2 regions of the Pseudoflavonifractor intestinihominis genome follow, and region 1 is predicted to be linked to the other one. Evidence: riboswitches for the same ligand, from Rfam matches in the RefSeq annotation. Region 1 holds a riboswitch; the other holds the start of a gene.
What was found. A riboswitch is a leader RNA that binds a small molecule or an ion and turns the genes downstream of it on or off. The one in region 1 is predicted to bind cobalamin.

Region 1 (7,428 bases):
GCAGCCTGCCCGCCATCTGCGCCGGGCTCACCGCCGCGGGTATGGACCCGGACACCCCCGCTGCCATCGTGGAGCGGGGCACCACACCCGGCCAGCGCCGGGTCAACGCCACCGCGGCTACCCTGGCCCAGGCGGCGGCGGAGCACCATATTGAAAGCCCCGCCATCAGCATTTTCGGCCAGGTCTGTGGCCTGGCGGACAAGTTCGACTGGTTCGATGCCCTGCCCCTCAAGGGCCGCACCGTAGTGGTGACCCGGCCCAAGGAGCGTTCCGGCACCCTGGCGCCCCGCCTGCGGGCTATGGGCGCCCAAGTGGTGGAGTACCCCTGCATCGAGACCGTGCCCATCCTGCCCTGTCCCGCCATGGAGACGGCCCTGAACGCCATTTCCGGCTATGAGTGGCTAGTATTCACCAGCGCCGCCGGGGTGGAGACGGTCTGGCGCACCCTGGAGACCATGGGCAGGGACGCCCGGGCCCTGGGGACCGTGAAGCTGGCGGCCATCGGCCCTGGAACCGCCAAAGCCCTGCTGGCCCACGGCCTGCGGGCCGACTATGTGCCCGAGGTGTACGACGCGGCCCACCTGGGGGCGGGCCTGGCCGGTCTGGCCCGAGGCAAGGTGCTCCTGCTCCGGGCGGAGCTGGGCTCCAAGGCCTTGACGGACGCCCTGGATGGGGCTAAAATTTCCTATGACGACATTGCCGTCTACCGCACGCTGTACGACAATCCCCGCTCTGAGGAGCTGCGGGACCGGCTGCTGGCGGAGGAGGGCACCCTGGTCACCTTCACCAGCGCCTCCACGGTGAAGGGCTTTGTGTCCACCGTGGGGGAGGACTTCCCCTTTGACCGCATCACCGGCGTGTGCATCGGGGAGCAGACCGCCGCCCAGGCCAGAGCCCACGGCATCCCCGTGGTGGTGGCCCAGCGGGCCACCATCGACGCCATGGTGGAGAAAATCAGCAGCATGTTTTAAGGCCCTGGTCCGGGCCTGCGCTAAGGGACCAATCCGGGCGGAACCCCCGCCCACTGAAAGGAAGCAGCATGATGGAACTCATTCAACGCCCCCGCCGTCTGCGCGGGAATGACAGCATCCGGCGGATGTGCCGGGAGACCCGCATGTCCCCCGACAGCCTGATCTACCCCATCTTTGTGGACGAGACCCTGAAGGGCCGCCGCCCCATCCCCGCCCTGGAGGGCCAGTACCACTACGGTCTGGACACCGTGGGCGAGGCGGTGCAGGAGTGCCTGGACGCCGGCGTGGGCCGGTGCATCCTCTTCGGCCTGCCCGCCAGCAAGGACGCCGTGGGCACCTCCGCCTGGGTGGAGAACGGCGTGGTGCAGGAGGCCATCCGGGCCATCAAGAAGGAGTTCCCCGACTTTTATGTGGTCACCGACGTGTGCATGTGCGAGTACACCGACCACGGCCACTGCGGTATCCTCTGCGGCCACGAGGTGGACAACGACAAGACCCTGGAGATGATCGCCAAGATCGCCCTCTCCCACGCCCAGGCCGGGGCGGATATGGTGGCCCCCAGCGACATGATGGACGGCCGCATCGGCGCCATCCGGACCGCTCTGGACGGGGCCGGGTACAAGAATGTGCCCATCATGTCCTACTCCGCCAAGTACGCCTCCGCCTTCTACGGCCCCTTCCGCGAGGCGGCGGGCTCCGCGCCCTCCTTCGGCGACCGGAAGGGCTACCAGATGGACCCCCACAACCGCCGGGAGGCCATCAAGGAGTGCGCCCTGGACGTGGACGAGGGTGCCGACATCCTGATGGTCAAGCCCGCCTTGGCCTACCTGGACGTGATCCGGGAGTGCAAGGACGCCTTTGACCTGCCCATGGCGGCCTATTCCGTGTCCGGCGAGTACGCCATGGTGAAGGCCGCTGCCGCCGCCGGGCTCATTGACGAGTACCGCATCATGTGCGAGAGCGCCGTCTCCGTGTTCCGGGCCGGGGCGGACATCCTCATCACCTACTACGCCAAGGAACTGGCCCAGGCCATGAAGAAAGGGGATATCGGCTGATGGACCGCAGCGAACAGCTCTTTGAAGAGGCGAAGCGTGTGCTGCCCGGCGGGGTCAACTCCCCGGTGCGGGCCTTCCGGGCCGTGGGCATGGCCCCCCGGTTTATCACCCGGGCCGACGGCGCCTACCTCTGGGACGAGGACGGCAGAAAGTATGTGGACTATGTGGGTTCCTGGGGCCCCATGATCCTGGGCCACAACCACCCGGTCATCCGGGAGGCGGTGGAGAAGGCGGTGAAGGACGGCCTGTCCTTCGGCGCGCCCACCGCCCGTGAGGTGGAGATCGCCGAGCTGATGGTGGAGCTGGTGCCCAACATCGAGATGGTGCGCATGGTCAACTCGGGCACCGAGGCGGTCATGTCCGCCCTGCGGCTGGCCCGGGGCGTCACCGGCCGGGACAAGCTCATCAAGTTCGAGGGCTGCTACCACGGCCATTCCGACTGCCTTCTGGTGGGGGCCGGCTCCTCCGCCCTGGCGGGGGGACATCCCACCTCCGCGGGTGTGCCGGAGGTGGTGGTGCAGGACACCCTCACCGCCCAGTTCAACGACCTGAAGAGCGTGGAGACCCTGCTGGAGCAGAACCCCGGCCAGGTGGCCGCCGTCATCGTGGAGCCTGTGGCCGCCAACATGGGCGTGGTGGGCCCCGCCCCCGGCTTCCTGGAGGGCCTGCGGACCCTGTGCGACAAGTACGGCGCTCTGCTCATCTTTGACGAGGTCATCACCGGCTTCCGCCTGGCCCTGGGCGGCGCCCAGGCCTACTACGGCGTGAAGGCGGACATTGTCACCTTCGGCAAGATCATCGGCGGCGGCATGCCCGTGGGCGCCTACTGCGCCAGCCGGCAGATGATGGAGCAGGTGGCCCCCTGCGGCCCGGTCTACCAGGCGGGCACCCTCAGCGGCAACCCGGTGGCCATGGCCGCGGGCCTGGCCCAGCTGCGCTATCTGAAGGACCACCCGGAGGTGTATACCCAGATCGGGGACTACGCCGCTCTGCTGGCCGGCGGCCTGCGGGAGGCGGCGGAGCGCACCGGCGCGCCGGTGCATATCAACCAGGTGGGCTCCCTGCTGGCCCCCTTCTTCACCCCTACCGACGTGAACAGCTTTACCGACGCCAAGGGCAGCGACGTGGCCATGTACGCCCGGTATTTCGCCGGCATGCTGGAGCGGGGCATCTATCTGGCCCCCGCCCAGTTCGAGGCCATGTTCGTCTCTGCCGCCCACAGCCATGAGGACCTGAGCCGCACGCTGGAGGCCGCCGGGGCCGTGCTGGGCAGCCTGGCCTGAGTCCTTTCCCCGGACAGGGGAGAATAGTCAGGGGAACCTGTATGGAATGAGAGCCGGGGATTTTGCCCGGATAATGGAATACTGTGTACTTATCAAGTGCTCATCATGGATGAGGTGAAAGGGAATCGGGTGAGAATCCCGAGCGATCCGGTCACTGTATTCGGGGAGCAGACCGCGGGGAGGAGATCTCCCAGGCCATTGCCGGGCGTATGCCGGCGAGAAGGCGCGGGACGTGAGGAGCCGTAAGCCAGGAAACCTGCTTGATAGGAACGATGGGGGATCTTCCGCAGAAAGTAACCCGTCTGAGCTTTGGACAAGGGGGGACCTTGTCCAAAACAAAGACGCCTGCTTTTTGAAAAAGCAGGCGTCTTTGTTTCTCGGGCATTTGGCGGCAGGGGAGCGGGCGGAGGTCGTGGGGCTGTTTTATGGGCCCGCGTACAGAAACTACGGCTTTGGAGGTGGGAAGGATGAAGATTACGGCGCAGGACCTGCGGGTCCAGCTGGGGGGAAGGGAAATCCTGAGGGGCCTGGACATCACGGCGGAGGACGGCCAGTTTGTGGGCATCATCGGCCCCAACGGCAGCGGAAAAAGCGCTCTGCTCCGCTGCATCGGCCAGATCCTCACGCCCGCCGCCGGGGCGGTGTACCTGGACGGACGGCCGGCGGCGGACTGGCCTCCCCGGGAGTGGGCCCGGAAGTTGGGCGTGGTGGCCCGGAACGACGGATGCAGCTTTGACTTCACGGTGGGGGAGGTGGTTTCCATGGGCCGCGGGCTCCGCGGGGGATTTCTCCGAAAAGACGCCGGGGAGGACGGCCCCATCGTCCGGGAGGCCATCGCCGCCGTGGGTATGGCGGGATGTGAGGAGCGCAGGTTCTCCACCCTGTCCGGGGGAGAGCAGCAGCGGATCATCCTGGCCCGCGCCCTGGCCCAGCAGACCCCCTGCCTGTTGCTGGACGAGCCCACCGGCCGCCTGGACGTCAGGCGCCAGATGGAGCTGATGGACCTGGTGAAGGGCCTGGGAAAGACGGTGCTGGCCGCCATTCAAGATCTGAACATTGCCGCCATGTACTGCGACAGGCTGTACGCGGTCAAGGACGGCCGGGTGGTGGCGGAAGGGACGCCCCGGGAGGTGCTCACCGAGGAGGTGATCCGCGCGGTCTACCAGGTGGACGCTCAGGCGCTCGCTGACCGTGACGGCGTGCTCCACATTCTCTTCCGGCCTTTGGGACGGCGCTGAGAATTTCCAGGAATTTGTGACAGAAAGCGCCGCTTTCTATAGATATAATGGGGAGAACGGCGCTTTTTTGTACTTTGATTCTTTGAAGGCGCGTCTGATTCCGACTAAGTTTTTCCATATAATGGATTATACTGTCTCCGATGCACCTCCCGGTGGGACAAGCCGGGAGGAAAAAGGAGACGTGCGGAACATGGCGACGAAGGAAAAGCTGAAGACCCGGGCCGCCCGGGCCAGGGAGGAGATGCGGGACACAGGCCGTCTGGTGCTCCGTGCCCCGGCGCTGGTGCGCACGGCGGAGTGCGCGATCCGGTTCCTGCTGGGGGCCATGCTGTCGGGGGCGGAGATCTTCGGCGGCAGCGCACCTTTCGGGCTGGCCATGGTGGGGGCCTCCGGCTCCGGGCTGGACGGCTTCTCCGCCCTGCTGGGGGCCTGCTTCGGGTACCTCTCCTTTCAGGGCTTTACCCAGGGACTGCGGTATGTGGCGGCGGCCATCCTGATCTTCTCCGTGTCCTTCGCCTTCTATGACGTGAAGGCCTACCGCTGGACCTGGTTCATGCCCGCCGTGTCGGCGGCCATGAACTTTGTCACCGGCTTTGTGTACCTGTCCAAGCGGGGCTGGCTGACGGTGGACACCATCTTTTTCGCCACCGAGCTCATCCTCACCGCCGGGGCGGTCTACTTCTACCGTCTGGCCTTTTCCCCCTGGAAGCGGAAGGAGGAGGGCGGCGAGCTGACCGTGCGGCAGCTGGTGAGCTTTCTCATCCTGGGCGGCACCGTGCTCATCACCCTGAGCAAGATCACCCTCTTTGACGGCACCATCTCCCTGGGCCGGTTTTCCGCCGCCCTGGCAGTGATGGTGGCGGGGTATCAGTGCGGCATCGGCGTGGGAGCGGCGGCGGGCGTGGCGGCAGGGCTGGCCATGGACGTGGCCTCCGGCGGCGCGCCCTTTTGCAGCATGGCCTTCGGCTTTGCCGGGCTCATCACCGGCGTGTTCCGGCGGCAGGGCAAGCTCTTCGCCGCCCTGGCCTACGTTATTGCCAACGCGGTGGCGGTGCTGTGGACCTGGGACAACGGTTTTCAGATCGCCATCCTCTACGAGGTCTTTATTGCCTCGGTCCTCTTCCTGATGCTGCCCCAGCGGGCCTTCCGGTGGGCGGCGGCCCTGTCGGTGTCCGAGCGGCGGCGGGACACCACGGCCAAGGCCCAGGAGTACCTGCGGGACCGGCTGGACGGGGCGGCGGGGGCCTTCCGGTCCCTGCAGGAGTCCCTGCGGCAGAGCCTGAACGGCGGGACGCCCAACGACAACGACTCCGCCGCCATTTTCGACCGGGCGGCCAACCGGGTGTGCCGCAAGTGCGCGCTCCAGTCGGCCTGCTGGCAGCGGGACTATGTGACCACCTTCAACGCCCTCAACGACGCCCTTCCCGCCATGCTGGACCGGGGCCGGGGGGAACCGGGGGACTTTCCGCCCCACTTCTCCAACCGGTGCCTCCGGTTTTCCGCCTTTCTGGCGGCGGCCAACGAGGAGCTGGTGGGCCTGCTCTACCGGCGGCAGTACGCCGCCCGCCTGAAGGACAACCGGTCTGCCGTGTGCCGGGAGTACGGTGCCCTGGCCGAGGTGCTGGGGACGGCGGCGGCGGAGTTCGGCCGGGAGCTGGTGCCCGACCCGGTGCGGGAGAAGCGCATCCGCCAGCACCTCACCGCCCTGGGCCTGGAGGGGGAGACCGCCGCCTTTTACGACCAGGCGGGCCGCCTGCGGGTGGAGATCGAGGGCCGTGGACTGGACTGCCTGCGGACCCCCGAGGAGCTGAAAAAGCTCTCCGCCCTGGCGGGGGTGCCGCTCCGGGCCGCCGGAGACGAGGAGGGAAAACGGCTGAACAAGCTGGTGTTTGCCCAGGCGGAGCCCTTTATGGCGGTGGCGGGGGTGGCCGCCCGGAAGAAGGACGGTCAGACCGTCAGCGGGGACACAGGGGCCTGGTTCAAGCTGGACGACGGCAGTCTGTACGTGCTCCTGTGCGATGGCATGGGCAGCGGCCCGGCGGCTGGGGAGGACTCCTCCCTGGCGGTGCGGCTGCTGGAGCAGTTCCTCCGGGCGGGCATCCCGGCGGAGACCGCCCTGAAGACCATCAGCTCCGCCCTGGCCCTGCGGGGGGAGGACGCCGGCGGCTTCACCACCATCGACCTGCTGCGGCTGGACCTGTTCACCGGTTCCATGTGGGTCTACAAATACGGCGCGGCCCCCACCTATGTACGAAAAGGAAAGGCTGTGACCCGGATCACCGGCGCGTCTCTGCCTGCCGGGCTGTCGGCGGGGGAGGGTGGCGCCCCCGACGTGACCACGCTGAAGCTGGAGCCGGGGGACATGGTACTGCTGGTCAGCGACGGAGTGGCCGGCGGCGGGGAAGACCAGTGGCTGCGGGACATGTTCTCCGCCTTTGAGGGGGACAGCCCCAAGGATCTGGCCTGTGCCCTCATCGACGAGAGCGACGGGAAGGAGGTGGGCCCGGACGACCGCACTGCCCTGGTGCTCCGCTTTTCCCGGCAGGAGCCGTGATATATAAGCAAATGAGCCGCGCCATTCCGGCGCGGCTCATTGCTGTATCAGGCTGCCGGAGGGATTATTTTACCGTCCGCTCCACGCCTTTTCCGATGTCCTGGACACCCTTGCCGATGTCCTCCACCGCCCGGCCGGCGCCGTCGATCACGTCCTTGGCGGCGTCGCCCGCATCATCCACCGCGTCCTTCATGGAGTCTCCGGCGTTGTCCATATCGGTCTGGCCGTCGCCCTCCACATGGCCGTTCTCGTCGGAGTAGTAGTCCCCGTCACTGGCCGAGGGAGCGGGCATGTCGGAGGGGCTGGCCGAGGGCATTTCACTGCTGT
Region 2 (7,428 bases), on a different contig from region 1:
CGGAGGGCAGGCCCTGGATTTTCAGGCACATGCTGTAGTTGCCCGCCTTCATCTCGTCCTTGCAGGGGCCCCAGTCCATCTGCTGGATATTGACCTTGATGTTGGTGCCCTCGATGTTCTCCAGCAGGGCCTGGATGTATTCGGCCTCCTCCTGATAGGGGTAGCGGTTGGCGTCCACGCCGGGCAGCAGGAACCGCAGCTCCACCGCCTGGTCCCCCACCACCTCGCGGATGAGCTGGGCCCCCTTCTCCGGGTCGTGTTGGACAGGCTGCTCCTCATAGAAGGGGGAGGTGTAGTTCAGGAAGCCTCCGGCGGCGATGCCGTAGCCGTTGTAGAAGCTGTCGATGATGGTCTGTCGGTCCAGCAGCAGGGACAGGCCCTCCCGCATCTGCACGTCGTTGAAGGGGAAGGCCCCGCCGTTGACGTTGAGGAAGTGGGTGATGCCGGAATCGCCCACGGAGACGTTGTAGGCCAGGTCGCCGTCGATCTCCGCGGCCTGGGCGGGCGAGATGGCGCCCAGATCGCACAGGCCCTGGACCTCACCGGCCCGCAGGGCGGTATAGCGGGTCTCGGCGTCGGGGATGACTTTGAAGCGGAAGGTCTGGGCGATGCCGGGGGTGCCCCAGTAGTTGTCGTTGCGCTCAATCACGCAGTACTGGCCCAGCACGTTTTCCGTCACCACATAGGGGCCGGTGCCGATGGGGAAGCCGCTGAAGGTGCCGTCCTCAGCGAAGCAGGAGGGCTCAAAGATGGCAGAGCCGTAGTTGACCATGGTGTAATCCAGCAGGGGCTGGCCCTCGGAGAGGGTGAGCACCACGGTGTAGTCGTCGGTCTTCTCATAGGAGACCAGGCCGGGATAGATGGTGTCGATGTTCAGGCCATAGAAGGAGGACTCGAAGGGCCCCTTCTTCATGCGGTCGAAGTTGGCCAGCACGATGTCGGCGTTGAAGGGGGTGCCGTTGGAAAAGGTGACCCCCTCCCGCAGGTGGAAGGTCCACACAGTGGAGTCCTCGTTGTGCTCCCATTCGGTGGCCAGGGCGGGGGCGGGCTTGCCGTGCTCGTCCTTGGTAATCAGGGGCTCCCATACCCCCAGGGACATGGAGGCGTAGTAGGCGTCCTGCTCACCGGGGCACTGGTCACGGGAGGCGGCAAAGACGATCTCCCGGGTCTGGTCCACCGAGGCGGCGGGGGGTTCGGAGCCGGCGGGGGTCCCGGACCCGGCGGGGGCGGAGGTCCCGCCGCAGGCGGTGAGAGACAGGGCCAGCACGGCGGCCAGCAGTGCGGATAACAGCGGTTTTTTCTTCATCAATACTCTCCCTTTCTTCAGCGATCATATGGATGGAAACGCACAGCGGAGCTGTGCGGAGTTCCCGGAATAAAGCTACCCCTCCAGTCCCAGCTGGAACAGGGCGTTGGACCAGGAGCCGCAGGCCTCCTGCAGCCGCCTGCGGATCTCGGGGGGCACCTCCCGGCGGCGGGGCGGGCGGCCCAGCCGGTCGGCCAACTGCCGGAGAAAGGCCAGGTCCGCCGCCGTCTCCCGGTCCGGCCGCAGCAGCCGGTAGTGGCAGTCGTAGAGGTCCCCCCTGTGGGCGGCCCGGGCCCGGTCCTGCCCCCTGGTCAGGGGGGCGTTGACAAAGGGGGTGATCCGCTGTACCGGCTCCAGGCCGATCTGGTAGAGGGCGTTCCGCCAGGAGCCAAAGCGGCGCACCAGGGCACTCCGCAGCTCCGGGTCCACCTCGCTGCGCAGGGGGGCCCGGTTGAGCCTCTGGGCCAGCGCCCCCAGCCGGTCCAGCTGCTGCCTGTCCGCTGGGCTCAGGTCGTCAAACTTCCGCAGGCCGGCGGCCACGGCCTGGTCCGCGCTGGCAGCGGCCAGCACCTGATTCCAGGTCTGGTAACGCTTGCTCAGCCGGCGCCCTACTTCGGGCAGGTCTGACGGGTGAGGGAGCCGCCCCAGGGCCTTGGCCGCCGCCGCCACCTTGTCCAGCAGCTGCCGGACCTCCCGCTCCTGCTGGGCGGCCCGCTCCGGCGGGAGTCCGCCCTGTCCCGCGGCGCGGCTCAGACCGGCGGCCCGCAGGGCGCCCGGCCAGTTCCGGAACCGGCTGCGGAGATAGTCCTTCAGAAGCCAGTGGACCTCCCCCTGGGCCGGGGAGTGCCCCAGCCGCTCTGCGGTCTCCCGCAGCAGGCCCAGCAGCTCCTCATCGGTGAAGGCGGCGCAGAGCTCCGCCCCCTCCTCCCTGTCCAGGGTCCAGCCCCCACACAGGGCCTCCTCCGCCGGGCTCAGGGGCCCCTCCTGTAAGAAAAGGTCCATCAGCCGTGCCTTCCGCCCGTCCATGCTATTGTGTTTCTCCATATACGCTCCCCTTCTCCGCAAAAAACGGCTGCGGACATGATGTCCACAGCCGTTTTTCTGTGCGCGCAGCTGCCAGGCACGGCGTCCCGTACCTGGCGGAGTCTCTTTTTGTAGGTCTTCTGACTTGCGCTTGGGGCAGGAACTTCCTGCCTTCGCCGACATGCTCTGCCTTCTCAGGGTACGTCCCCAATGGCTCACGTTTGGTGACGAGCAGCGGACATCACGCATACAGCGGCGGTTACCGTCCGGGATTCTCACCCGATTCCCTTGTTCAGCCCCTCTGTTGCCGAGGGGCCACAAAAAGCTGGATTGTCCAAAGAAAAAAGCGGCCCTTCCCCTCTGGAAAGGCCGCAATGATATAAAACAGGCTACGAGTTCCAAAAGGTGCTAATCATGTACGATCACTGCCGGCTGACGTCCTTCGACGAATACGGTCTTCCGCGCCGGATTCCCACCGGCTTGTGATAAAGAGCACCTGTTCAGAAACAAGTTTCTCATCGTATCTGTCTCATATTTAGTTTTGTTCATTATACTTCATTTGTCTGCATATTGCAAGCGCGGTTACATGTTTTCCTTTTATCTTTTATTTTGTGTAGGAGTATAATATATGTTGGACAGCTGAATAAAAAAGGAATAAAGGATACGGCCTCATCGATTAAAGTTGAGTTGCGACACAATAGCTTAACGAAAGGGGGCCATTTTCTTCATGAGCAAGATATAACACAGGACATGGCATACCGGCAATCTCTGATGAAATACACAGAGAAATGCGTCATCAGGCCCGCCAGCCGGAAATACAACAAGAGCCGGTCGTACATCTACTTCTGGAAGGCCCTCTGGGATGGAAGTGTAGCATCCGGCGGCCCCAAGGCCACCCCAACCAGCATACGGAGGCGGAGTTGAAATTGATCCGCGATATACGCCGGTGTAATCCGGACCTGGGTATAGTTGAACTGTGGCGCCGACTGCGGCAACGTGGATTATACCCGACGCCCAGAAAGTTTATTCTGAGTGATGCGTAAACTGGGCCTGTTCCTTATCCGTTATTTTATTCAACGTCGGATAACTTAGGATCATTTGCCTTAGATCTAAAATGCTTCCTTAGATCCTCCGATGTAAGCCAGCCCTTCTCTTCGCCTGACATCCGTCCCTTGGCAAGTTCGTCCATCAAATGCATGGTAGCTTGTATCCGATCATAATCCCTCATATCTGCAGCAAAGGTAGGTTTGGCATCTGACATAACATTCACCTCCCTCTTTAACACTTATCCTTTTAATCTGAACTGCGGTATTGGTTGCTGAAACGATACTACATCACAGCTCGCTATTCTAAAAGGCCAGATATATCTGTAATCTTTTCCAACACCGCAGCCTTGTATATAATTCTTCAAAAATGAAACACGAAGCAGCTATCAAACAATGTTGTGAATTTAAAATTACACAAGACAAGCGTCTTTGCTTCCGTTGGTTTGCCAATCTTTTTTCTGTGATAGATATAATAACACAGGCAGCCAGTAGTTTCTATTTAATTCTCAGCACACACCTCATAAAACATCTTGGGGCCGGGACAGTGTAGCTGACCCGGCCCCGTTTCGGATTTTTTGTCGTCTAACTATCTTCTTTGGCGCGGATGCTATCCAGCACCCCTATAATCTGTGGTGCTGCATTTGCGACGCGATATCGACTGTTAAGTATAACCATATGGCGCCCATTGTCAATCTCATAGCCATCATAGATATCATCCATATAGTACATTGCATGGCCAAGCCCATAGTAGTCATAGTTGCATAAGAACACGATATACAGCTCTGGCAAATCTGAGCTGCTCTCGGCCCGAGCAAAATAATATCTATCTGCTGCACTCTGGTAACAGTGGCGCAATTGCTCCAGGTCCTCTATCCGGTCCTGCATGTACCGGATAATATAACAGTTGTGCTCCCCATCCTCTATCATGGCATCAGGCGGCTCAAGACGCTGACCCACACCGCCAAACATATCTATCCAGTCATCTCCTGTATAGATGCGTCTGAACTCCGTGATTTTGGTCTCTGAAACCGCTCCCAAAAATGCCTTAATGCTACTATTATCCTGTAAGATGCGTGCGGTACATAAATTGTTTTCTGCGGCATGCTACGGTCCTCCATTCTTTGTGTCCCTGGGTCTACACAATATCCTCCAAATCGTAATCCATCGAAATTTATTCTATGCAAAGCGGAGCATAACGATTTTAATTTCCAAATTCGATTTTCCATGTCGCAGAAATACTGTTCGAGCAGTATGCTGCTTTGGTTATCCAGTGGGTTTTGCCAAACCTGCATTGCATTGCAAAAAATGATTCCTGGGAAACTAAAAGCGCCTTTGTGTGCAGGTTGAGTAGAAGGCAGTCCGCGAAACAGCGGCAAGCAGAAGCCCCGGCCTTCGAGTGGAGGCCTGGGAGGTAAAGACATGTGCTCCGTACTTCTTTTTGTACATAAGAAGTGGGAATGCGCGGTACTTGTTTTATCATCTTGTCATGCCAGGGGGGATTATGAGGACTGAGTGAAGGGAAATCGATGCTTTGATTGCCATAAGGCCCTATCCAGCATAGGTCGCAGCTTACATGAAAAAGTGTCTGCAGCGGTCTGACATTTGATGTGCCAAAATCTTGTCTGCAAAGAATATGGGCGGATGTCCCAATACGAGCCGCCTTATTTCAGTGAATGGAAAAAATCATGCTAATTGCTACGGGCGTCCTTTTAATATATCTAACTGATATTTTCTATAAAAATATTACGGCAGGTCCCCTTCTTGCCGTCTGTGACTACTGGCACGATACACCCACATATATTTTCTGCCTGAACCTTGTTCTTTTGGGCCTACTTGTCCGTTATACTACCAGACAGAGGGGGTGATGGAGTATGGGCTGGCATGATGACACCCTATTGCGGAGAATGTCTGATGGTGATGAGGGCGCACTGGAGGAGCTGGTAGGTCACTGGTATCCCCGGATCTACGCCTACGCCCTCCGCACCACCGGCCGGGAGCAGGACGCTCAAGACGTGACTCAGGAGACCTTCCTGGCGGTCCTGCGGCACCGGAAAACCTTTGTAAGGCGCAACTTCCAGAGCTGGCTGTTCACCATCGCCCACCACAAGTGCGTGGATCTGTTCCGGCTCCAGGGCAGACTGGCCTCCGCCCCGGAGGAGCTGGACAAGCTGAGCGAACCAGACCCCAGCGGCCAGGTGCTGGACCGGGCTGCTCTGGAGCAGGCGCTGGACAGGCTGCCGCCCCTCCAGCGGGAGGCGACGGTGCTCCATTACTTCCACGGCTTCACCCCCAAGGAGATCGCCGCCATGACGGACAATCCCCTCTCCACCGTGCGTTGGCGGCTCTCCGCTGCCCGGCGGGCCATGGCGGAGCAATTAAAGGAGGATGGGTATGGATAGACAAGCACAGACCATTCAGTGGCTCAGGGCCTCCCTACCCCAGCAGGCCCATAAGGTGAGTCCGGCACAGCTGCTGAGACCCGCCCTGGCCGAGCTGCCTCCCGGCCTATTTCTGGGGGCGGTAGGGCTGTCCCTGCTGGCCGGACTTCTGGCTGGAAGACTGGCCATTCCCTTTACCGCCACCTTCTGCGCCGCTCCTCTGCCGCTGTTCCTGCTCTACTTCCGCTACTTCTGGCGGAACGAGCCCCGGATGCGGGAGCTGGAGCGCACCTTCCGCTTCTCCTTCCACCAGATGTGCCTGGCCCGGTTCACGGTGCTCTTCGGCAGCACGGCGGCGGCCCTGCTGGCCCTGTATCTGGCCGCCGCTTGGAATAGCCCATTCCCCCTGGGCCTGGCTCTGTGCGGGGCCTCCTCCACCGCCCTGCTGGGGGGCGCACTGCTGCTGTTCTCCCTGGGAATACGTACCGCCAGTCTGGGTCTGCTGGGAGGTACCCTGTGGATGGGGCTGTGCGCCCCTCTGATGGGGCTGCGCCTGGAGGCCTGGCTGGCCGCCCTGCCCCTGTGGGGGTGGCTGATCCCTATTGGTCTGGGGACTGCCCTGGCGGCGGCCGGAGTGAAAGGAGGCGGCTATGTGCGTACTGAGTGCTGAGTGGAAGAAATTTATTACCTTCCGGGAGCTGTACGCGGCCCTGATCCTGGCTGTATGCCTGACGCTGTGGGGCACCATTCCCTATGCCCGGGATCCCAGCGGTTTCTGGATCAATGTCTACAACTTCAACGTCAACATAGCCTCCATCCTGATCCTCTTTCTCCAGGTGGCTGGGCTCTCCCGGCTGTTCTGCTGCGAGCGCGCCGGGCGGACTGATGCTCTGATTCGGGTAGGGCGGCTCGGCCTGCGGGGCACTTTTGCCCCAAAGCTGGCCCTGGGACTGGGCTATGGGGCGGCCTCCTCCCTGTTCCCCGGCCTGCTGGCCTTCTGCCTCAACGCCCTGCTCTGCGGCGGTGTACCGGCCCCCTTCGGTGCGGGAAACTCTGTCTCACGGATCCCGCTGTGGGAGACGACGGGGCCGCTGGCCCTCTGGGGCTGGGAGATGCTGTTCTCCCTGCTGGGCGGGCTGTGCGCCGCGGGGCTGGTGCTCCTCTGCTCCGCCCTGGCCCACCGCCCGGCGGCGGCCATGGCAGGGGCTGCCCTCTGTCTGGCCCTCCCTGCCGCATTCCAAGTGGGGCTGGTGTCCCTCTTCTCCCGGTTTCTGCTGCCCGAGGGGCTGGCCGTAATCGCGGAGGGGCTCTATCGGCTCAGCAGCTGCGCCTGGTCCGGCATCCTGAGCTATGACGCCCAGCTCTTAGGGGGTGACGGTGCCCCTCTCTGGCGGCCCATTCTTTACTGTCTGTGCCTGCTGGGAGCGGAACTGGCCCTGACCTGGGCAGTCTGGAGCAGGAGGGCGAGAAAATGATACAGGAGCTGCGGCGGATTTGGACCGCTCCCTTGCCCTGGCTGCTGGTCCTGGGGCCAACAGCCCTGAACGGGGTCCTGGCGCTGTTCCAGCGGCGCTACGGGCCGGAACGCTACTGGAGTTTCGTGGGCCAGTTCTGGGACAAGCTGGGACTGGCAGCAGTGGCCGCTCTGATACTCACCGTCTGCCTGTCCCTGACG

Region 2: it holds a riboswitch for cobalamin, as region 1 does, so the genes downstream of both, WMO64_RS01670 (homing endonuclease associated repeat-containing protein) here and WMO64_RS06180 (ABC transporter ATP-binding protein) in region 1, are expected to answer to the same signal.

The regions. Positions count from the first base shown of each region.
Region 1 covers NZ_JBBMFK010000007.1:134,229-141,656, forward strand. Annotated here, with positions in the region: gene cobA (uroporphyrinogen-III C-methyltransferase) at 1-971, shown strand, start outside; gene hemB (porphobilinogen synthase) at 1,043-2,026, shown strand; gene hemL (glutamate-1-semialdehyde 2,1-aminomutase) at 2,026-3,309, shown strand; cobalamin riboswitch at 3,387-3,587, shown strand; gene WMO64_RS06180 (ABC transporter ATP-binding protein) at 3,777-4,547, shown strand; gene WMO64_RS06185 (SpoIIE family protein phosphatase) at 4,738-7,101, shown strand; gene WMO64_RS06190 (hypothetical protein) at 7,166-7,428, opposite strand, start outside.
Region 2 covers NZ_JBBMFK010000002.1:69,347-76,774, forward strand. Annotated here, with positions in the region: gene WMO64_RS01665 (ABC transporter substrate-binding protein) at 1-1,306, opposite strand, end outside; gene WMO64_RS01670 (homing endonuclease associated repeat-containing protein) at 1,382-2,350, opposite strand; cobalamin riboswitch at 2,443-2,667, opposite strand; gene WMO64_RS01675 (hypothetical protein) at 3,399-3,590, opposite strand; gene WMO64_RS01680 (hypothetical protein) at 3,958-4,344, opposite strand; gene WMO64_RS01685 (RNA polymerase sigma factor) at 5,280-5,774, shown strand; gene WMO64_RS01690 (hypothetical protein) at 5,767-6,423, shown strand; gene WMO64_RS01695 (hypothetical protein) at 6,404-7,228, shown strand; gene WMO64_RS01700 (hypothetical protein) at 7,225-7,428, shown strand, end outside.